Regions from separate parts of the Nonomuraea sp. NBC_00507 genome, predicted to be linked through region 1. Evidence: riboswitches for the same ligand, from Rfam matches in the RefSeq annotation. Region 1 holds a riboswitch; the other holds the start of a gene.

What was found. Region 1 has a riboswitch for cobalamin ahead of OHA25_RS30575 (ribonucleoside-diphosphate reductase subunit alpha). Riboswitches for the same ligand answer to the same signal wherever they lie in the genome.
Region 2: linked by a shared signal. The riboswitch ahead of cobN (cobaltochelatase subunit CobN) and the one ahead of OHA25_RS30575 (ribonucleoside-diphosphate reductase subunit alpha) in region 1 are both predicted to bind cobalamin.

What each region holds. Positions count from the first base shown of each region.
Region 1 covers NZ_CP107853.1:6,320,571-6,331,129, forward strand. The annotation lists tRNA gene OHA25_RS30530 (tRNA-Val) at 1-42, opposite strand, end outside; tRNA gene OHA25_RS30535 (tRNA-Gly) at 62-133, opposite strand; tRNA gene OHA25_RS30540 (tRNA-Cys) at 184-254, opposite strand; tRNA gene OHA25_RS30545 (tRNA-Gly) at 270-341, opposite strand; gene OHA25_RS30550 (N-acetylmuramoyl-L-alanine amidase) at 433-2,679, opposite strand; gene OHA25_RS30555 (hypothetical protein) at 2,865-3,140, shown strand; gene glmS (glutamine--fructose-6-phosphate transaminase (isomerizing)) at 3,155-4,975, shown strand; gene OHA25_RS30565 (SAM-dependent methyltransferase) at 5,036-5,827, shown strand; gene OHA25_RS30570 (tripartite tricarboxylate transporter substrate-binding protein) at 5,954-6,904, shown strand; cobalamin riboswitch at 6,909-7,104, shown strand; gene OHA25_RS30575 (ribonucleoside-diphosphate reductase subunit alpha) at 7,193-9,361, shown strand; gene OHA25_RS30580 (ribonucleotide-diphosphate reductase subunit beta) at 9,449-10,444, shown strand; gene OHA25_RS30585 (mechanosensitive ion channel family protein) at 10,502-10,559, shown strand, end outside.
Region 2 covers NZ_CP107853.1:1,898,329-1,908,887, reverse strand. The annotation lists gene OHA25_RS09805 (putative cobaltochelatase) at 1-2,038, shown strand, start outside; gene cobO (cob(I)yrinic acid a,c-diamide adenosyltransferase) at 2,040-2,642, shown strand; gene OHA25_RS09795 (cobyrinate a,c-diamide synthase) at 2,651-4,024, shown strand; gene OHA25_RS09790 (precorrin-8X methylmutase) at 4,062-4,682, opposite strand; gene OHA25_RS09785 (precorrin-3B synthase) at 4,679-5,671, opposite strand; cobalamin riboswitch at 5,688-5,869, shown strand; gene cobN (cobaltochelatase subunit CobN) at 5,902-9,462, shown strand; gene cobJ (precorrin-3B C(17)-methyltransferase) at 9,459-10,559, shown strand, end outside.

The sequences.
Region 1 (10,559 bases):
CTTCCGTGTCAGGGAAGCGCTCTCCCGCTGAGCTAATCGTCCGTATTGAGTTATCACTCAGAGCGGAAGACGGGATTCGAACCCGCGACCCTCACCTTGGCAAGGTGATGCTCTACCACTGAGCCACTTCCGCATGGCGTTGCACTGTACTTTAGCGGATCCTGGAGGGTCCGCCGGTCGCCGAGGTGGAGACGGGATTTGAACCCGTGTAGACGGCTTTGCAGGCCGCTGCCTCGCCTCTCGGCCACTCCACCAGGAGTCTCGCTCCGAGCGGAAGACGGGATTCGAACCCGCGACCCTCACCTTGGCAAGGTGATGCTCTACCACTGAGCCACTTCCGCGTGAACCCCCGGCGACGTGCGCCGGGCCACGGGAAAACCATATCGTCTCCGCGGAGTGCCCGTGCGCACGCGAAGGTGCGCACCGCGAAATTCAAGGGATCAGGCGGACGTCCTTCGTCATCACGAACATCACCCGATGGCCCAGCTGGATCTGGTGGTAGCGGATTTTGCCGGTGGTCGTGACGTGCTTGGACGGGTGGAACGCGCCAGTGGCGTAGTAGGAGCCGGTGATGGTGTCGCCCACCGCGTACGTCTGCCCGGGGGAGATCGTGTACTGGAGTGGGGTCAAGGGCTGGTACGACGAAGGGTCCCGCGTATAGGCAGACTTTTCGGGATATGCGCGGCCGTACACCTTGGTGTTGGGTTTCAACGGTGTGACCAGTTGGCCCTTGGCCGGGACAGCGGTGGGGCTCGCGGCCGGGTTGTGGAACCACGCCTTCTGGCCCAGGTACCAGATGGCCGTCCAATCGCCCCGCCGCTCGGCGACGGCGAAGCGCTGACCCGTCGAGGCGCGGGCGGAGTGGTCGTGCACGCTGTAGGAGCCGGGCTTGCCCCCGTGCTTGCCCACGTCGGTGACCAGCGGGGAGGTCTCGCTCGGCGCCGTGTGCAGCCAGACGGTGGCGGCGCCGTGCGGCGGGCAGTCCTGGTCGCTCATGGCAACGGCGAGGCCCTGGGCGTTTTTGGCGGCGAGGGCTTGGTCGCTCTTGGTGGCGAGGCAGCCGGTGAAGCGAGGGCGGTTGGTGTCGTACGACGGGCGGATCATGACGGAGTCGCCGCCCTTCACGGCCGTGAGCGGACTGCCCATCAGGTCGAAGTAGTGGGCCCAGTCCCAGTAAGGGCCGGGGTCGTTGTGCATGCCGGCGACGGACTTCGGGGTGGCGCCCGGGACGTTGTCGTGGCCCAGGATGTGGGCGCGATCGAGCGGGATGCCGTACTTGTCGGCCAGATAACGGACGAGCTTGGCGGACGCCCGGTACATCGCCTCCGTGTACCACGTCCCTCCCTTCGCCAGGTACCCCTCGTGTTCAATGCCGATGGAGCGGGTGTTGACGTCCCAGTTGCCCGCATGCCAGGCGATGTCCCTCGTCGCCACATGCTGGGCGACATGTCCGTCACGGGAGCGGATCGTGTAGTGCCAGCTCACGTACTTCGGGTCGCCGATCATGGCGGGGATGCCCTGGAAGGTGCCTTCCGTGTCGTGGATGACGATGTAGTCGACGGATCGGGGGCGCAGCAGGCGGTCGTGATTGCCGTAGTCCCTGTTGTTCTTCTTGCCGAAACGCTGGTAGGCGGCGGGCATCCAGGCGCAGGCGAGGGAGGCCGGGCACTCCGCCGTCGCGGGCCTTTCCACCGGCGGTTCCGCCTGCTCGGCAGACCAATCCTGGGACAGGGGAGCGCTGTTCATGGACGGCAGCCCGTCGCCGTCCGCACCGAGGCCGGGCTGCCCGTCGGCCCCGCCGACCGTCTGGGTGCCGACTGCCGCATGCGGGGCGTCGCCTGCCGCCGGCTGGGCATTGACGTCCGGCAGCTGTGGATGGCCTGCCGCCTGCTGGGCATTGACGTCCGGCAACGGAGGGTAGCCCGCCGCCGGCTGGGCGCCCTCGCCGGCACCGGAGGACTGGGCCTCCGTGCCGGTGTACGGAACGCGCAGGCCCGGTACGGGGTCCAGTCGCACCACGTGCCCGTCGTCGGTGCGGCGGTGCATTCCCTCCTGGATCACCGCGAACACCTCGTCGGCGAACTCCCGCGCCGCTGCCGGGTCCTCCGCTCCCGAGTATCGGGCGATCGCGTCGTACCAGTCGGCCGGGTCGGTGCTGGGGCGCTGCTGGTAGGAGGCGAGCAGGGCGGCGCCTGCGCGGATGTTCGCGGAAGGGTCGGTCCGCAGCCGGGCCGGCTCCACGCCGGCCAGCCGCCCCGCCTCGGGCAGAGTGGTCCGCGGCGTCGCCTGGATCGTCCGTGGCGTCGTCTGGATCGTCCGTGGCGCCGCATGGGCGGTCCGCAGCGCCGCGGCGGGAGGCGCTGCGGTGGCCTGGCCCCGGTGTGGCGGCATCGGCCGGGCCTCGTCTCCCCGGGCGTCTCCCAGCGCGTCGCCGATCACCGTAGAGCCGGTGGGGATCGCGTCCACGAGGTGCATCGGCCCGTAACCGCCGGCGGTGCTCGGCCACCCACCGTGCGTGTCCCACCGGGACCCCAGGTACGCGACCCCGAGCAGCACGCTCACCGGCACCCCGAATTCGCGGGCGGCGGCCACGAAATCGTGCTGCCGCCCCGAGGCGAGGTCCTCCCCGGGCGCGGTGAGCACACCGGCGGCAAGGATGGCGGCGAGCAAGATCTGCATGACATCTCCCCCGTGCAACGTACGATCTGACTACTCAGCGTAACTGTTCCCAGAAAGGGATGTGTCAGACGGGACAGGTGATACGGATGAGGTCGCTGTTCCATGCCGCGTGGCGGAGTTAAATCCTGCCCGATATCGGGCAGGATGTTGGCGTGTCTCGTTCCAGAGCCGTAGTGTCCTCCTCTGTGTCCACGGCACGACATCCGTACGAAGATCTCATCGCGCACCTCACCAGGACGAGCCCGCTGGGGCCTGGAGAGGCCGCCCGGGTGGTCGCAGACGTGCTGTCGTACTTCTTCGAGTCCGTCGAGGAGTACGTCCGCCGCCGCCACGGCGAGCTGAAGTCCCGCGGCCTCACCAACGACGAGATCTTCCCCAGGATCGCCGCCGAGTTACGCGGCCGCCGCGTGGCCGCCCCAGAGCTGTCGCTCCGGCAGCTTCGCAGAATCGTTTACGGATAAAGAGGAGGACCTCGATGTGCGGAATCGTGGCCTACGTAGGCCCCAAGGACGCAGCGCCCATCCTGCTGGAGGGCATGCAGCGGCTTGAGTACCGGGGCTACGATTCGGCGGGGATCGTAGTGTCCAACAAAGGGCTGAAGGTCCGCAAGTGCAAGGGCCGGGTGGCCGACCTGGCCAAGGTCGTGCCCACGCGGTTCAAGGGCGGCCTGGGCATCGGGCACACCCGATGGGCCACGCACGGCGTCCCCAGCGATGAGAACGCCCACCCGCACCTGTCGGCCGACCAGCGCATCGCGGTCGTGCACAACGGCATCATCGAAAACGCCGGCGAGCTGCGCGCCAAGCTGATCGCCGACGGTGTCGAGTTCGCCTCGGAGACCGACACCGAGGTGCTCGCCCACCTGATCGCTCACGCCGTCGACGAGAACGACTCCCTGGAGGAGGCGGTCAGGAAGACGCTCAAGAGCATCGTCGGCACCTACGGCATCGCGGTCATCGACGCCGAGCGGCCCGGCGAGGTGGTCGTGGCGCGCAACGGCAGCCCGATCGTGCTCGGCATCGGCGAGAAGGAGATGTTCGCCGCCTCCGACGTGTCCGCCCTGGTCCGCTACACCCGCCAGGTCGTGCACCTGGAGGACGGCGAGCTGGCCGTGCTCAAGGCCGACGGCTTCCACACCTTCGCCAGTGACGCCCGCGAGACGGCCAAGGAGCCGCTGACCGTCGACTGGGACGCCGGACACTACGACACCGGCGGCTACGAGCACTACCTGCTCAAGGAGATCTCCGAGCAGCCCGAGACGATCACCCGCACGATGAGCGGCCGCCTCGACGAGCGCTTCCACGTCGCGCACCTCGGCGGGCTCAACATGGACGCCCGTGAGACGCGCGGCTTCCGCCGCGTGAAGATCATCGGCTGCGGTTCCGCGTACTACTCGGGGCAGATCGGCGCGCAGCTCATCGAGGAGCTGGCGCGCATCCCGTCCGACGCCGAGCCGGCCAGCGAGTTCCGCTATCGCAACCCGGTCGTCGACCCCGACACGCTCTACGTCGCGATCAGCCAGTCGGGCGAGACCTACGACACGCTCGCCGCCGTGCAGGAGCTCAAGCGCAAGGGCGGCCGGGTCATCGGCATCGTCAACGCCGTGGGCAGCGCCATCGCCCGCGAGGTGGACGGCGGCATCTACCTGCACGCAGGGCCGGAGGTCTCCGTCGCCTCGACCAAGGCGTTCACCTCGACCGCGATCGCGTTCGCGCTGCTCGCGCTGCACCTGGGCCGGGTGCGCGACCTGTCGCCGGCCGACGGGCGGCGCATCGTGGAGGGCCTGCGCCGGCTGCCGGGGCAGATCGAGGAGATCCTCACCCAGGGCGACAAGATCGCCGAGCTGGCGCGCAAATACGCCGAGCACCCGAGCATGATGTTCGTCGGCCGCGTGCGCGGCTACCCGGTGGCCAGGGAGGGCGCGCAGAAGCTCAAGGAGATCTCGTACGTGCACGCCGAGGCCTACCCGGCCAGCGAGCTCAAGCACGGCCCGCTCGCGTTGATCGGCCCCGACATGCCGACGGTCGCGATCGTCCCCGACGACGAGCTGCTCGACAAGAACCTCACCACGCTCGGCGAGATCCGCACCCGCGGCGGCCGGGTGCTGATGGTGGGCCACCGCGAGCCCGAGCACAAGCTGGCCGACGACGTGATCGTGATCCCCAAGAACGAGATCGAGCTCGACCCGATCCTGCTGACAATCCCGCTCCAGCTGCTCGCCTACCACGCCGCGGTCGCGCTCGAACGCGATGTGGACAAGCCGCGCAATCTTGCAAAGAGCGTAACTGTCGAGTAATCGGCTCCAATTCAGCCGCAAACCTCGTTATTCCGCTGCGAACGACATAAATTCAGTGGTGTGCGGCCGTTCGACCAACACAGGCCCAATCCCGCACGCATGTACGACTACATGCTCGGCGGGTCGGCCAACTACGCGGTCGACCGGGAGGCCATCGAGCAGCTCGCGGAGCTGATCCCGGAGGCGGTCCCGCTGGCCCGCGCCAACCGGGCCTTCCTGCAGCGTGCCGTTCGGTACGTGGCCGCCGCCGGGGTACGCCAGTTCCTCGACCTGGGCAGCGGGCTGCCGACCCAGGGCAGCGCGCACGAGGTCGCACCCGAGGCCCGGGTCGTCTACGTCGACCACGACCCGGTGGTCGCCACGCACGCCAAGGCCCTGCTCGCGGAGCTCGCCGAAGCACGAGCTCCGCGAGCTCCGGGCAGGGCACTCGTGGTCGAGGCCGACCTGCTGGACCCCGACGACGTGCTGGCCCAGGCCGGGCGGTTCCTCGACCTGGCCGAGCCGGTCGGGGTGGTGCTGGTGTCGATCCTGCACTTCCTGCCCGACTCCGCGCAGCCGCAGCGGGCGGTGGCCGCGCTGCGCGAGCGGATGCCCCCCGGCAGCCATCTCGTGATCACCCACGCCACCACCCGAGGACGGCTGGAGGAGGAACGGCCGCAGGGCCCGGCGGCGAGTGGCGGCGATCGTACACCCGCTGAGATCCGCGCGTTCTTCGGCGATTTCGTGCTGGAGCCACCGGGGCTGGTGCAAGCCGTCGACTGGCGTCCTGACCGGCCCAAACTGGTGGGGGACTGGTCGTTGCCGTCGTCACTGATGGCGGGCGTGGCGAAAAAGGTAGCAGCGAAAAAGTAGCTGTTTGACCGAATTAATCCCGCTATTTCAGCATCTATCTTCGGCGCGATCTCAACACGTACGTGTGCATCTCTCTGTAATGGGTGAATAACTTAGGGTAAGGGGGGTCGGGCGAAGGAGAGGCACATGCGCCGTCGGCGGTTCTTCGCATGGGGGCTGGGCGTGGCCGCGATCGCGGCCGGCTGCGGGACCGGGCACGTCACCGGCGGCGGCGGGGCGGGCCGGCGGGCCGAGTTCTCGATCAACCCGGGCGGGCGCCGCTGGGACCGGGTCGGGCAGGCGTTCGCCGGCGCGGCCCGCACCTCCGGGTACGAGACCGGCACCGGGACGAGGGTCACCGTGACCGGCCTGCCCGCGCTGGCCGCCGCCGAGCTGAACAATGCCGAGACGCTGCTCGACACCGCCACGCCGCTGTCCAGGCTGGCCGGCGACGTGGAGGTCGTTGTCGTGCCCGCGAACTCCCGCTTCAAGGACTTCGCCGACTTCGGCGCCCACCTGCTGGCCTGGCCGGGTCAGACGCCGCTGGCGGGCGGGCCGGAGGGGGCGCCCGACCACCTGCTGTTCGGACTGATCGCCAAGGGGCTCGGCGCGGACACCAGGCAGGTCGACTACACCGGCTATCCCAGCAGCCAGGAGGCCATGATCGCGCTGCTGTCCGGCAAGGCCGCGGCCGCCGCCGGGCTGCTCCCGGACTGGCGTGGGAGCATCGGCCAGGGCCGGGTGCGGGCGCTGGCGGTCTCTTCCGCCGTCCGGGTGCCCGACTTCGACGTGCCGACGTTGCTGGAGTCCGGCGTACGCGTGGACTTCGCCGACTGGACGGCCGCTTTCGGGCCCGACGACATGCCGGAGGAGAGCCGCGCATCGGCCATTCGCATGTGCGAGGACGTCACCGCCTCGCCCGGCTGGCGGGCCGCCTGCCGGGCGGCCGGCTGGATCTCGATCCCGCTCAGCGGCGACGACTTCGCGCGATGGCTCGGCTCCGAGGTGGAGCGCACCCGCGCCGTCCTGCGGGACTTCGGCCTCGTGGACGCGACCAAAGCCACAACATGCTGGGGTAGTTGCGGGAACGGCCACTAGATGTAGGATCCTGATCGTCGCTGGTTCGCCTCCCTGGAGGCGAAGCAAAAGGGAACCCGGTGCGATTCCGGGGCTGCCCCGCAGCGGTGAGCGGGAACGACCGCCGTCATGAGCACTGGAGCGATCTGGGAAGCGACGGCCATTAGGAGCCTTTGAGCGCGCCCGCGAGCCCGAAGACCTGCCAGTGGCGTGCAGTGTCCATGGCCTCGAGGGAGGGCCGCGGAGCGACGGGGACCCGCCGTGCTCTCGCGCTGCCCTCACGGGGATGAGCTCGCGAGGAGAGAGCACGTGACGCAGGTCATTGAGATCGACCGCCGGCTGGCCATCGAGGAGGCCGCGGCCCGGGTGATCACCGACCCGGCCAACTCCAGGGTCGCCGCCCGGCTGCTGGCCGAGGAGATCGCCGACGAGGCGGCCGGGCACGGGGTGCGGACGTTCTCCGAGTCCATCGCCGCCACCCACACGGCCGGGCTGATCCAGGACGGGCTGGCCGCGTTCGTCGCCACGCACGCCGCCGAGCTGGACGCGCTGATCTCGGAGGAGGCCGACGGCCGGTTCGAGTACTTCGGCCTGCGCACCGTCTACGACCGCTACCTGCTGCGCCACCCCGAGACGCGGGCCGTGCTCGAGCGGCCGCAACACTTCTTCCTGCGCGTGGCCTGCGGGCTGTCGGAGACGGTGGGGGAGGCCGCCGAGCTCTATGCCCTGATGTCCACGCTGTCCTACCTGCCCAGCTCGCCCACATTGTTCAACTCCGGCGCCCGACGGCCGCAGCTGTCGTCGTGCTTCCTGCTCGACTCGCCGCGCGACGAGCTGGAGTCGATCTACGACCGGTACGGCCAGGTGGCGCGGCTGTCGAAGTACGCCGGCGGCATCGGCATCTCCTGGACCCGGGTGCGCTCGCGCGGCTCCCTGATCCGAGGCACGAACGGCCACTCCAACGGCATCGTCCCGTGGCTGCGTACCCTCGACTCCTCGGTCGCGGCGGTCAACCAGGGCGGCCGGCGCAAGGGCGCGGCCTGCGTCTACCTGGAGACCTGGCATGCCGACATCGAGGAGTTCCTGGAGCTGCGCGACAACACGGGCGAGGACGCGCGCCGCACCCACAACCTCAACCTGGCCAACTGGGTGCCCGACGAGTTCATGCGCCGGGTGGAGGCCGATGAGGTCTGGTCGTTGTTCGACCCGAAGGAGGTACCCGACCTCACGGACCTGTACGGGGAGGCGTTCACGGCCGCGTACCGGGCGTACGAGGCCGCCGGGCGCCATGTCCGGCAGATCCCCGCCCGCACCCTGTACGGCCGCATGATGCGCACCCTCGCCCAGACCGGCAACGGCTGGATGACGTTCAAGGACGCTGCCAACCGCACCTCCAACCAGACCGCCCGTCCCGAGAACGTCATCCACCTGTCGAACCTGTGCACCGAGATCCTCGAGGTCACCAGCGACGGCGAGACCGCCGTGTGCAACCTCGGCTCGATCAACCTGGCGGCCCACCTGACCGCCGGGGGCATGGACTGGGAGCGGCTGCGCCGCACCGTCCGCACCGCGGTGCGCTTCCTCGACCGCACTATCGACCTGGGCTTCTACCCGACGCCCGAGGCAGAGGCGGCCAACAAGCGGTGGCGGCCGATCGGCCTCGGCGTGATGGGCCTGGCCGATGTCTACTTCACCCTGCGGCTGCCGTTCGACTCCCCGCAGGCCCTCGCCCTGTCCACGCGGATCGCCGAGGAGATCGCGCTGGCCTCGTACGACACCTCGGCCGACCTGGCCGCCGAGCGCGGCAGGCACCCGTCGTACGCCGACACCCGGGCGGCCGGGGGAGTCCTGCACCCGGACCACTACGTGGCGAGCACGCCGCCCTGGGACGCCCTGCGTCAGAAGATCGCGATCAACGGTCTCCGCAACTCCCTCATGATCGCCATCGCGCCGACCGCCACGATCGCCTCCATCGCCGGCTGCTACGAGTGCATCGAGCCGCAGGTGTCCAACGTGTTCAAGCGCGAGACCCTGTCAGGGGAGTTCCTCCAGGTCAACCGCTACCTGGTGGCCGACCTGCAGGCACGCGGGCTGTGGACGCAGCAGCTGCGCGACGCGATCAAGCGCGCCGACGGCTCGATCCAGGACGTCCCCGGCATCCCCGACGACCTGAAGCCGCTCTACCGGACCGCCTGGGAGCTGCCGCAGAAGGCGCTGATCGACCTGGCGGCGGCGCGGCAGCCGTACATCGACCAGTCGCAGTCGCTCAACCTCTTCATGGCCAGCCCGACCATCGGCAAGCTCTCCTCGATGTACGCCTACGCCTGGAAAACGGGCCTGAAGACCACCTATTACCTGCGCTCGCGCCCTGCGACCCGCATCGCCCAGACCACGGTGGCCGCCTCCGCTCCGGAGGCCGTGGCAGAGGCCGTCGCGTGCTCACTGGAGAACCCAGAGGTCTGCGAAGCCTGCCAGTGACCCGGTGACCACTTCACCGAAGAACGCGGCCACCGATGCGCTCGTCACGGCGCGCACCCCGTGAAGAAATGTTTTGAGGAGAAAACGTTGCTGCTCGACCCCGGCATGGACCTCACCCTCCGCCCCATGCGCTATCCGGACTTCTACGAGCGCTACCGCGCCGCCATCCGGAACACGTGGACGGTGGAGGAGGTGGACCTGCACTCCGATCTCGCCGACCTGACGAAGATGACGCCGCAGGAGCGGCACCTCATCAACCGCCTGGTCGCCTTCTTCGCCACCGGCGACTCCATCGTGGCCAACAACTTGGTGCTCAACCTCTACCAGCACGTCAACGCCCCCGAGGCCCGCCTCTATCTCAGCAGGCAACTGTTCGAGGAGGCCGTCCACGTGCAGTTTTACCTGACCCTGCTCGACACCTACCTCCCCGACCTCGACGAGCGGGTGAAGGCGTTCGCCGCCATCGAGCACATCCCGGCGATCCGCGACAAGGCGGAATTCTGCTTCAAGTGGATCGACTCCATCAATGGCCTGGAGCGCCTGGAAACCGCTGCCGAGCGCCGCCGATTCCTCCTCAACCTCATCTGCTTCGCCGCCTGCATCGAGGGCCTGTTCTTCTACGGCGCCTTCGCCTACGTGTACTGGTTCCGCTCCCGAGGCCTCCTCGGGGGCCTGGCCACCGGCACGAACTGGGTGTTCAGGGACGAGTCCATGCACATGGAGTTCGCCTTCAGCGTGGTGGACACGGTCCGGGCCGAGGAGCCGTCGTTGTTCGACGACGAGCTGGGCAAGCAGGTCACCGCCATGCTGGAGGAGGCCGTGGCGGCCGAGCTGGCCTTCGCCGAGGACCTGTGCGGCGATGGCATGGCCGGCATGAGCGTGGACCAGATGCGCCAATACCTGGAGTACGTCGCCGACCAGCGCCTGGCCAGGCTGGGCCTGCCCCGCCACTACGGCTCCGCCAACCCCTTCGCCTTCATGGAGCTGCAGGACGTCCAGGAGCTGGCCAACTTCTTCGAACGGCGTGTCTCCGCTTACCAAGTGGCGGTTGAGGGCAATGTGACCTTTGACGAGACGTTTTAAGACAAAGGGGGCATCAGCGTGCAGTCTCCGTCGGACTGGCCCATTCTCGTAATCTCGGTGATCGGGGCGATCATCCTGGTCGAGGCGGTCCGCCGGACGCTGAACAGGATCGGGC
Region 2 (10,559 bases), 4.4 Mb from region 1:
GAAGCTGGCCCTGCTGCTCAACGCCGTCTCACCACGCGTCGGCGGAGTGCTGGTACGCGGCGAGAAGGGCACGGCCAAGTCCACGATCGTCCGCGCCCTGGCCGCCCAGCTGCCCGAGGTCCAGGTCGTGGCCGGGTGCCGGTTCGCGTGTGATCCGGCGGCGCCCGACCCCGGCTGTCCCGACGGGCCGCACGAGCCGGGCGAGCAGCGAGCCGTCCGGCCGGCCGCGCTCGTCGAGTTGCCGGTGGGCGCTTCCGAGGACCGGCTGGTCGGTTCCCTGGACGTGGAGCGGGCGCTGACCGAGGGGGTGAAGGCGTTCGAGCCGGGATTGCTGGCCGCCGCGCACCGGGGCGTGCTGTACGTCGACGAGGTGAACCTGCTGCACGATCACCTCGTCGACCTGCTGCTCGACGCGGCGGCGCTGGGCACCTGCTACGTCGAGCGGGAGTCGGTGTCGGTACGGCACGAGGCACGCTTCCTGCTGGTCGGCACCATGAATCCGGAGGAGGGCGAGCTGCGGCCGCAGCTCCTGGACCGCTTCGGCCTGACGGTCGAGGTGCGGGCGTCGCGGGATCCGCAGGAGCGGGCCGAGGTGATCCGGCGCAGGCTCGCTTTCGACGCGGACCCGGAGTCCTTCGCCGGCCGATGGAGGCCGGCCGAGTCCGAGCTGGCCGGGCGGATCGCCCGTGCCAGGGTGCGGCTCCCCGAGGTGCGGTTGCCTGATGCCAGGTTGCGGCAGATCTCCACGGTGTGCGCGGCGTTCGAGGTGGACGGCCTGCGGGCGGATCTGGTGACGGCCAACGCGGCCATCGCGCATGCCGCCTGGCACGGGCGGGACCGCGTGACGACCGAGGACGTGCGGGCGGCGGCGCGGCTGGCGTTGCCGCATCGGCGGCGGCGTGATCCGTTCGACGCGCCGGGGCTGGATGAGGAGTTGCTGGACCGGTTGCTGGAGGAGACTTCGGGCGACGACGATGACGAGCCGCCCGGCGGTGGCGCGGACCCCGAAATTTCAGGACCTGAGCCGGATGCCGGGTCCGGTGCGGATGATGATGGCGGCCGGCAGGATCCGGCGGCCGGCGGGCCTGGCGACGAGGGGGCGGCCGAACCCGAGGTTGGCAACGGGGCGGACCGGCCCGAGCTCGACGCGGGCGCGGCCGAGGGTGACCCAGGGAAAGGGCCCGGCGCGAGTCAGGTCGAGCCCCGCCCCGGCACTGGGCAGCCCGACCCCGGCGCGGGGCAGGTGGCTGCCATGGCGGCGCCGTACCGTGTGCCTCGTCTAGAGGTGCCCGGCGTCGGCGAGGGTGCGGCGGGACGGCGCTCGCGCTCGCGCACCCCGCGCGGCCGGGCCGCCGGCTCCCGGCAGCCGGAAGGCCGCCTGCGCGACCTGCATCTGACCGCCACCCTGCTGGCCGCCGCCCCTCACCAGCGACAGCGGGGCAGAACCGGGGCGGGGCTGCGGCTGCGTCCCGAGGACCTGCGTGAGGTCGTCCGCGAGGGCCGCGAGGGCAACCTGGTGCTCTTCGTCGTCGACGCGAGCGGCTCGATGGCCGCGCGCAGGCGGATGACCGCGGTCAAGACGGCGGTGCTGAGCCTGCTGCTCGACGCCTACCAGCGCAGGGACAAGGTCGGCCTGGTCACCTTCCGCGGCGACAGTGCCAGCGTGACGCTCCCGCCGACCTCCTCGGTCGAGGCGGGTGCGGCCAGGCTGCGTTCGCTGCCGACCGGCGGGCGTACGCCGCTGGCGGCCGGGCTGGTCGCGGCGGCCGAGGTGCTGCGGGTGGAGCGGCTGCGCGATCCGGCCCGGCGCCCGCTGCTCGTGCTGGTGACCGACGGGCGCGCCACGGCGGGCGGCGACGTGGACCGGGCCGCCGATCTGCTGCGCGGCACGGCGAGCGTGGTCGTGGACTGCGAGGGCGGCCCGGTGCGGCTGGGGCTGGCCGTACGGCTGGCCGCCAGGCTCGGCGCCGCGCTGCTGCCGCTCGATTCACTGGGCGAGCTGGGCTCGCTGGTACGCGACTATCGGAAGGTGGGTTGAGATGCCTCAGGGCAAGCCGGAGCACGTGCCCGACGACGGGCTGACCACACGGCAACGCAGGTCCAGGCCGTTGCTGATGGTCCACACCGGGCCGGGCAAGGGCAAGTCGACGGCGGCGTTCGGCATGGCGCTGCGCGCCTGGAATCAGGGCTGGCCGATCGGCGTGTTCCAGTTCGTCAAGTCGGCCAAGTGGCGCATCGGCGAGGAGCGGGCGCTGAAGGTCCTCGGCGCCGGCGACGAGGGCGGGCCGGTCACCTGGCACAAGATGGGCGAGGGCTGGTCGTGGATCCAGCGGCCGGGGACCGAGGAGGACCACGCGCGGGACGCCCGCGAGGGCTGGGAGCAGATCAAGCGCGATCTGGCCGCCGAGACCTACCGCTTCTACGTGCTGGACGAGTTCACCTACCCGCTGAAGTGGGGCTGGCTGGACCTGGACGACGTGCTGGCGACGCTGCTGTCCAGGCCGGGCAACCAGCACGTGGTGATCACCGGGCGGGACGCGCCGGAGCGACTGATCGAGGCGGCCGACCTGGTGACCGAGATGGGCAAGGTACGCCACCCGATGGACGCCGGGCAGAAGGGCCAGAAGGGCATCGAGTGGTAGTTCCGCGCCTGGTCATCGCCGCTCCCGCGTCCGGCAGCGGCAAGACGACGGTGGCGACGGGGCTCATGGCCGCGCTGCGGGCGCGCGGGCTGCGGGTGTCGCCGCACAAGGTGGGGCCCGACTACATCGACCCCGGCTACCACGCTCTGGCCGCCGGTCGGCCGGGCCGCAACCTGGACCCGTGGCTGACCGGCGAGGAGCGGGTGACGCCGCTGTTCCTGCACGGGGCGCGCGGGTGCGACATCGCCGTGGTCGAGGGCGTCATGGGGCTGTTCGACGGCAAGGGCGGCACCGTGCCGGACTCGGGCACACCGGACACCGTGCCGGACTCGGGCACATCGGACACCGTGCCGGACTCGGGCACATCAGACTTCGCCTCGACGGCACACGTCGCCCGGCTGCTGGACGCGCCGGTGGTGCTCGTGGTGGACGTCGCCCGGCAGAGCCGGTCGGTCGCCGCGACCGTGCACGGTTTCTCCACCTTCGACCCGCGGGTGCGGGTGGGCGGGGTGATCCTCAACCGGGTGGGGTCGGACCGGCACGAGGAGCTGTGCCGGGCCGCGCTGGGGGACGTGCCGGTGCTCGGGGCCATCCGGCGGGACGACGCCGTGGCTACCCCGTCACGTCACCTGGGACTGATCCCCGCGGCTGAGCGCGAGTCCGAGGCGCTGGCGGCGGTGGGGCGGCTGGGCGAGCTGGTAGCCCGCTCGTGCGACCTGGAAGCCCTGGTACGGCTGGCCGGCACGGCTCCCCCTCTGCACGCACGGCCGTGGGAGCCCGCGGCGGTGGCGCAGCCGTACGGGAAGCTCGTCGCGGTGGCGGGCGGGGCGGCCTTCACCTTCGGCTACGCCGAGCACGTCGAGTTGCTGCGCTCGGCGGGCGCGGAGATCGCGGTCTTCGACCCGCTGCGGGATGAACGGCTGCCCGAGGGGACCGCGGCGATCGTCATCGGTGGCGGCTTCCCCGAGGTCTACGCCGACCGGCTCGCCGCCAACGAGCCGCTGCGCAAGCAGGTGGCCGCCTTCGACGGGCCCATCGCCGCGGAGTGCGCCGGGCTGCTCTACCTGTGCGAGGAGCTGGACGGGCTGCCGATGTGCGGCAGGGTGCCGGGGGTGGCCCGGATGACGGACCGGCTGACCCTCGGCTACCGGGAGGCGATCTCCGGGACGTCGCTGCTGACCCGCGAGGGCGAGCGGCACCGCGGACACGAGTTCCACCGCACCACGATCATCTCGCCGAAGGAGCCGCTGTTCCGCTGGGCGGGGGGCGCCGACGGCTACGGCGACGCCCTCGTGACCGCCTCCTACCTGCACCTGCACTGGGCGGGCAGGCCAGAGCTGGCTCAGCGGATAGTCGACTACAGGCACCGGAGAAGCGAGTGACGTCCGCCTGGTCACCGTCGACGACCTCTATGCGTGATCACTCCTCCTCGCTCGCGATGGCGTTGATCGCCGCCACCGCCATCGCGCTGCCGCCTCGGCGGCCGTGGACGACCAGGTAGTCCAGGTCGCTGGCGGCCAGTGCCTGCTTGGACTCGGCAGCGCCGATGAAGCCCACCGGGAGGCCCAGCACTGCCGCCGGGCGTCCCGCCCCCTCGGCGACCAGCTCCAGGAGCCGGAAGAGCGCGGTCGGGGCGTTGCCGATGGCCACCACCGAGCCGGCCAGCCGATCGCGCCACAGCTCCAGCGCGGCGGCGCTGCGGGTGGTGCTCAGGCGTTCGGCGAGGGCCGGGACGCCGGGCTCTGACAGCGTGCAGAGGATCTCGTTGTCCGCCGGGAGGCGGCGGCGGGTGACGCCGGAGGCGACCATCATGGCGTCGCACAGGATCGGCGCCCCCGCACGCAGGGCTTCGCGGGCGTTCGTCACCACGTTCGGTGACCAGGCCAGGTCACGGGTCAGGTCGGTCATTCCGCAGGCGTGGATCATCCGGACCGCGACCTGGGCCACCTCCGGGGGCATCCCGCTCAGGTCGGCCTCGGCGCGGATGGTGGCGAACGACTGCCGGTAGATCTCGGCGCCGTCGCGGATGTAGTCGATCACTTCTGCCTTTCCTCGTATCCGCCGGGGGTGGCGACCATCTGGATGACCGGCCCGGGCGGCAGCCCGCACAGGCGGTCGCAGCCCGCCCAGTGCACGGGGCGGTCGGTGTGACGCTCATGGACCCAGCGGGCGGCGTCAGTCTGTACGTCGGCCAGGGACTTGGCACAACCGGGGCGGCCGGTGCACGCGGTCACGCCGGCCCAGGGAGAGTTCGGGTCGGTGATGAATCCCACATCCTCCGGCACGCGGGGCAGCACGACCGTGCGCCATGGCGTGAGCCGTACCTCCTCGGCGGCTTCGGCCAGGGCCAGCAACTGACGTGGGGACAGGCGGCCGAGCGGGATCAGTGCCTGGTGGGGGCCGGGTTCGGTGGAAGGTGGGGTGCCGCGCCGGGCCGCGCCCAGCTCCGTGCCGAGCTCGGCGGCGACGCGGGCGGGCCCCAGCTCGGAGATGCGCCATTCGGCGGAGCGCAGCCGCAGGAACGCCTCGGCGGCCTCCAGCATCAGCTCCACCGTTCCCGGCAACCCCGTCTCCCGCCCGGCCAGCAGCAGCCGCCCCTCCACCAGGGCCACATCGGCGGCCAGCCCCGTCTCACCGATCGCGAACAGGAAACGCCCGGGCAGCTCGGCCAGCTCCGGCCGGGCGCACAGGGCGCGGTCGAGGTCGATGATCAGCTCTCGGTCGACGAGAGGCGAGGCGACGATGTTGCGTACCCGCTCGTGGGTCGGCGAGGGCAGCAGCCCGGCCGCGGCGATGCGTTCAGCGAAGGCCTCCGGATCCCGCAACGCGCGCACCTGCAGGTTGGCCCGCGAGGTCAGCTCGATCACACCCGAGCCCAGCTCGCTCGCGCACGCCGCCAGCTCGCGCAGCTGCCCGGCGGAGAGCAGACCGCCCGGGGTGCGGACGCGGGCCAGCGGCCCGTCGGCGGCTTGGTGCAGCTGGAGCGCCCCCGGACAGGCGTCTGGATGTGTTCGTCCGGATATGGACACGTTGAGGATGGTAACGCCCATTCCTGCTGCCGTAGGCTTGCCCACAGGCGAAGGCTAGGAGGAAGCCGGTGTGAATCCGGCGCGGTCCCGCCACTGTCACCGGGGAGCGAGCCCCCACCGCAGGCCACCGAGAGGGAAGGCCGGGGGTGAGCGGCGATCCGGGAGCCAGGAGACTCCGGCCTTTCGTGACACCTGCGACCGGGGCGAGGACCCCGAGGGAGGACGTCTTCGTGCCCACTGTCCTGCTGCTGTCCACTTCGGACACCGACCTGCTCAGTGCCAAGGCCAGCGGTGCCGGCTACCGGCTGGGCAACCCCGCCAGGCTGACCCCCGGCGATCTCCCCCTGGAGGGCGTCGACCTCGTCGTGGTCCGCCTGCTCGGTGGCCGCAGGGCCTGGGAAGAGGGCCTGGACGCGCTTGTGTCCGGTCCCCGCCCGGTCGTGGTGCTGGGCGGCGAGCAGGCGCCCGACGCCGAGCTGATGGAGCTGTCCACCGTGCCCGGCGGCGTGGTCGCCGAAGCACACGCCTATCTGGCGCACGGCGGCCCGCGCAACCTGGCCCAGCTGCACGCTTTCCTCTCCGACACCGTGCTGCTGACCGGCCACGGCTTCGCCCCGCCCGAGGCCGCGCCCTCCTGGGGCGTGCTGGAGCGCGAGTCCACCGGGACGGGTCCGGTGATCGGCGTCCTGTACTACCGGGCTCACCACATGGCGGGCAACACCGGCTTCGTCGAGGCGCTGTGCCGGGCCGTCGAGGAGGCCGGAGGGCGGGCGCTTCCCGTCTTCTGCTCCTCTCTCCGTACGGCGGAGCCGGAGCTGCTGGAAACGCTGAGAGCGGCGGACGCCCTGGTCGTCACCGTGCTCGCGGCGGGCGGTTCCCGCCCGGCCACCGCGGGCGCGGGCGGGGACGACGAGGCCTGGGACGTGGGCGCGCTGGCCGATCTCGACGTGCCGATCCTCCAGGGGCTCTGCCTGACCACCAGCAGGCAGGCGTGGGCGGAGAACGACGACGGCCTGTCGCCCCTGGACGCCGCCTCTCAGGTGGCCATCCCCGAGTTCGACGGGCGCATCATCACCGTGCCGTTCTCGTTCAAGGAGATCGACGCCGACGGGCTGACCGTCTACGTGGCCGACCCCGAGCGGGCCGCCCGGGTGGCCGGCATCGCCGTACGGCACGGCCTGCTCCGGCACGTGCCGCCTGCCGAGCGGCGGCTGGTAATCATGCTTTCCGCCTATCCGACCAAGCACTCCCGGGTCGGCAACGCGGTCGGCCTTGACACGCCCGCCAGTGCCGTACGCCTGCTCAGGCGCCTGGCCGAGGCGGGCTATGACGTGGGAGAGGGCTTCCCCGGCGTGGCCGAGCAGGACGGCGACGCGCTCATCCACGCGCTCATCGCGGCGGGCGGGCAGGACCAGGACTGGCTGACCGAGGAGCACCTGGCGGGCAACCCGGTGCGCATCCCGGGACAGGCCTACACCGCTTGGTACCGCACGCTCCCCGAGGACCTGCGCGAGGAGATGGAGCGGCACTGGGGGCCGCCGCCGGGCGAGTTGTTCGTGCACGAGGGCGACATCGTCCTGGCCGCCCTGCGCGCCGGGAACCTCGTGGTCATGGTGCAGCCGCCGCGCGGCTTCGGCGAGAATCCGATCGCCATCTACCACGACCCCGATTTGCCGCCCAGCCACCACTACCTGGCCGCCTACCGGTGGCTGTCGGCCCAGTTCGGTGCGCACGCCATGGTGCACGTGGGCAAGCACGGCAACCTGGAGTGGCTGCCGGGCAAGTCGGCGGGGATGTCGGCTTCGTGCGGCACCGACGCGGCGATCGGGGACCTGCCGCTGGTCTACCCGTTCCTGGTCAACGACCCGGGTGAGGGCACGCAGGCCAAGCGGCGGGCGCACGCGGTGCTGGTCGACCACCTGGTGCCGCCGATGGCTCGCGCCGAGACCTATGGCGACATTTCCAGGCTTGAGCAGCTGCTCGACGAGCACGCCACCATCGCCGCCATGGATCCGGCCAAGCTGCCCGCCATCCGCGCCCAGATCTGGACCCTGATCCAGGCCGCCCGGCTCGACCATGATCTGGGTTTGGCGGACCGGCCGCACGACAGCGAGTTCGACGACTTCCTGCTGCACGTGGACGGCTGGCTGTGCGAAATCAAGGACGCGCAGATCCGCGACGGGCTGCACGTGCTCGGCCAGGCCCCCGAAGGGCAGGTCCGGGTGGACCTGGTGCTGGCGATGCTCCGGGCCAGGCAGATGTGGGCGGGCAAGGAGACCCTGCCCGGCCTGCGCGAGGCACTCGGCCTGGCCGAGGACGGCACGGCGAGTCTGTCGGCCGTGGACCGGGCGGAGGCGACCGCGCGTGCGCTGGTCGAGGGCATGGAGGAGCGGGGCTGGGAGCCATCCGCCGCGGCGGAGGTGGTGGTGGCACACGCCGACGTGCCGGAATTATCCGGCGATCGACGTGACCTCGTCACCCGCATCCTGACCTTCGCCGCGACGGAGGTGGTGCCCAGGCTCCGCCGTACCACCGACGAGATCGACCACGTGCTGCACGCCCTCGACGGCGGCTACGTCCCCGCCGGACCGAGCGGAAGCCCGCTGCGCGGCCTGATCAACGTGCTGCCGACCGGCCGCAACTTCTACTCGGTCGACCCGCGCGCGGTGCCCAGCCGCCTCGCCTGGGAGACCGGCCAGGCCATGGCCGACTCCCTGCTGCAGCGCTACCGCACCGACCACGGCGAGTGGCCGCGCTCGGTGGGCCTGTCGGTCTGGGGCACCAGTGCCATGCGCACGGCGGGCGACGACGTGGCCGAGGTCCTCGCACTCCTCGGCATCCGCCCGGAATGGGATGAGATGTCCAGGAGGGTGACGCGGCTGGAGCCGATCCCCCTCGCCGAGCTCGGCCGCCCCCGCATCGACGTGACCGTCCGCATCAGCGGCTTCTTCCGCGATGCCTTCCCGCACGTGGTGGCCATGCTCGACGACGCTGTACGGCTGGCCGCTTCGCTGGAGGAGCCGGATGAGGACAACTACATCCGCGCCCACGTACGAGCCGACGGCAGCGAGCGCCGCATCTTCGGCTCGGCGCCGGGGGCCTACGGCGCCGGGCTGCTCCCGCTGATCGACAGCCGCACCTGGCGCGACGACGCCGACCTGGCCGAGGTCTACGCCGTCTGGGGCGGCTTCGCCTATGGCCGCGACCTGGAGGGCGTGCCCGCACGGCAGGACATGGAGAACGCCTACCGCCGGATCGCGGTCGCCGCCAAGAACGTCGACACCCGCGAGCACGACATCGCCGACTCCGACGACTACTTCCAGTACCACGGCGGCATGGTCGCCACCGTCCGGGCGCTGACCGGAAAGGCTCCCGCCGCCTACGTGGGCGACAGCACGCGCCCCGACGCGGTCCGCACCCGCACGCTCGCGGAGGAGACCTCCAGGATCTTCCGCGCCCGCGTGGTCAACCCGCAGTGGCTGGCCGCGATGCGCAGGCACGGCTACAAGGGCGCTTTCGAGCTGGCCGCGACCGTGGACTACCTGTTCGGCTACGACGCCACGACCGGGGTCATGGCGGACTGGATGTACGACAAGCTCACCCAGGCCTACGTGCTGGACCCGGAGAACCGGGAGTTCATGGCCACATCCAACCCATGGGCGCTGCACGGCATCGCCGAGCGGCTGCTGGAGGCGGCCGAGCGCGGCATGTGGGAGCACCCGGACGAGCAGACCCTGCGCGAGCTGCAGGAGGTCTATCTCAAGACCGAAGGCGATCTGGAGGATCGGTGACCGGACGACTGTACGGCGTGGGCCTGGGACCGGGCGATCCGGAACTGGTGACGGTCAAGACCGCCCGGCTGATCGGCGAGGCCGACGTGATCGCGTACCACGCCGCCAGGCACGGGCGCAGCATCGCCCGCTCGATCGCGCTGACGTACATGCGGGAGGGCCAGATCGAGGAGCTCCTGCAGTACCCGTTGACGGTCGAGACCACCGACCATCCGGGTGGGTACCAGGGCGCGCTGGACGACTTCTACGCCGAGTGCGCGGCGCGGCTGGCCGCCCACCTCGACGCGGGCCGGACGGTCGTCGTGCTCAGCGAGGGCGATCCGCTCTTCTACGGCTCTTACATGCACATGCACAAGCGGCTGGCCCACCGTTACCCGACGGAGGTGGTGCCCGGTGTGACCTCGGTGAGCGCGGCGGCCGCCGTGCTGGGGCGGCCCCTGGTGGAGCGCGAGGAGGTGCTGACCGTGCTGCCGGGCACGCTCCCGGGCGAGGTGCTGGCCGAGCGGCTGCGCGCGACCGACTCGGCGGCGGTGCTCAAGCTGGGCCGGACCTTCGAGAAGGTGCGCGACGCCTTCGCCGAGGCCGGGCGGCTGGAGGATGCCTGGTACGTGGAGCGCGCCAGCATGGGCGCCGAACGGGTCGCGCCGCTCAAGGAGGTGGACCCGGACGGCGTGCCGTACTTCTCCCTGGCCCTGCTGGCCAGCCCGGCCGAGCGCACCTTCGTGCCGAAGGACGACGCGCAAGCACCCGGAGGTGGCGAGGTGGTCGTGGTGGGGCTGGGTCCCGCCGGGCGGCCCTGGCTGACTCCCGAGGCGCAGGACGCGCTCGCCTTGGCGACCGACATCGTGGGATACGGGCCGTACGTCGACCGGGTGGCCCCCAACCCTCGCCAAGAACGCCACCGCACCGACAACCGGGTCGAGGCCGAACGCGCCAGGCATGCCCTGGAGCTGGCGCGGCAGGGCAGGCGGGTGGCCGTGGTCTCGTCGGGCGATCCTGGGGTGTTCGCCATGGCGAGCGCGGTGCTGGAGGCCTCGGCGGACTACCCGGACGTCCCGGTGCGCGTGGTGCCGGGGCTGACCGCGGCCCAGGCGGTC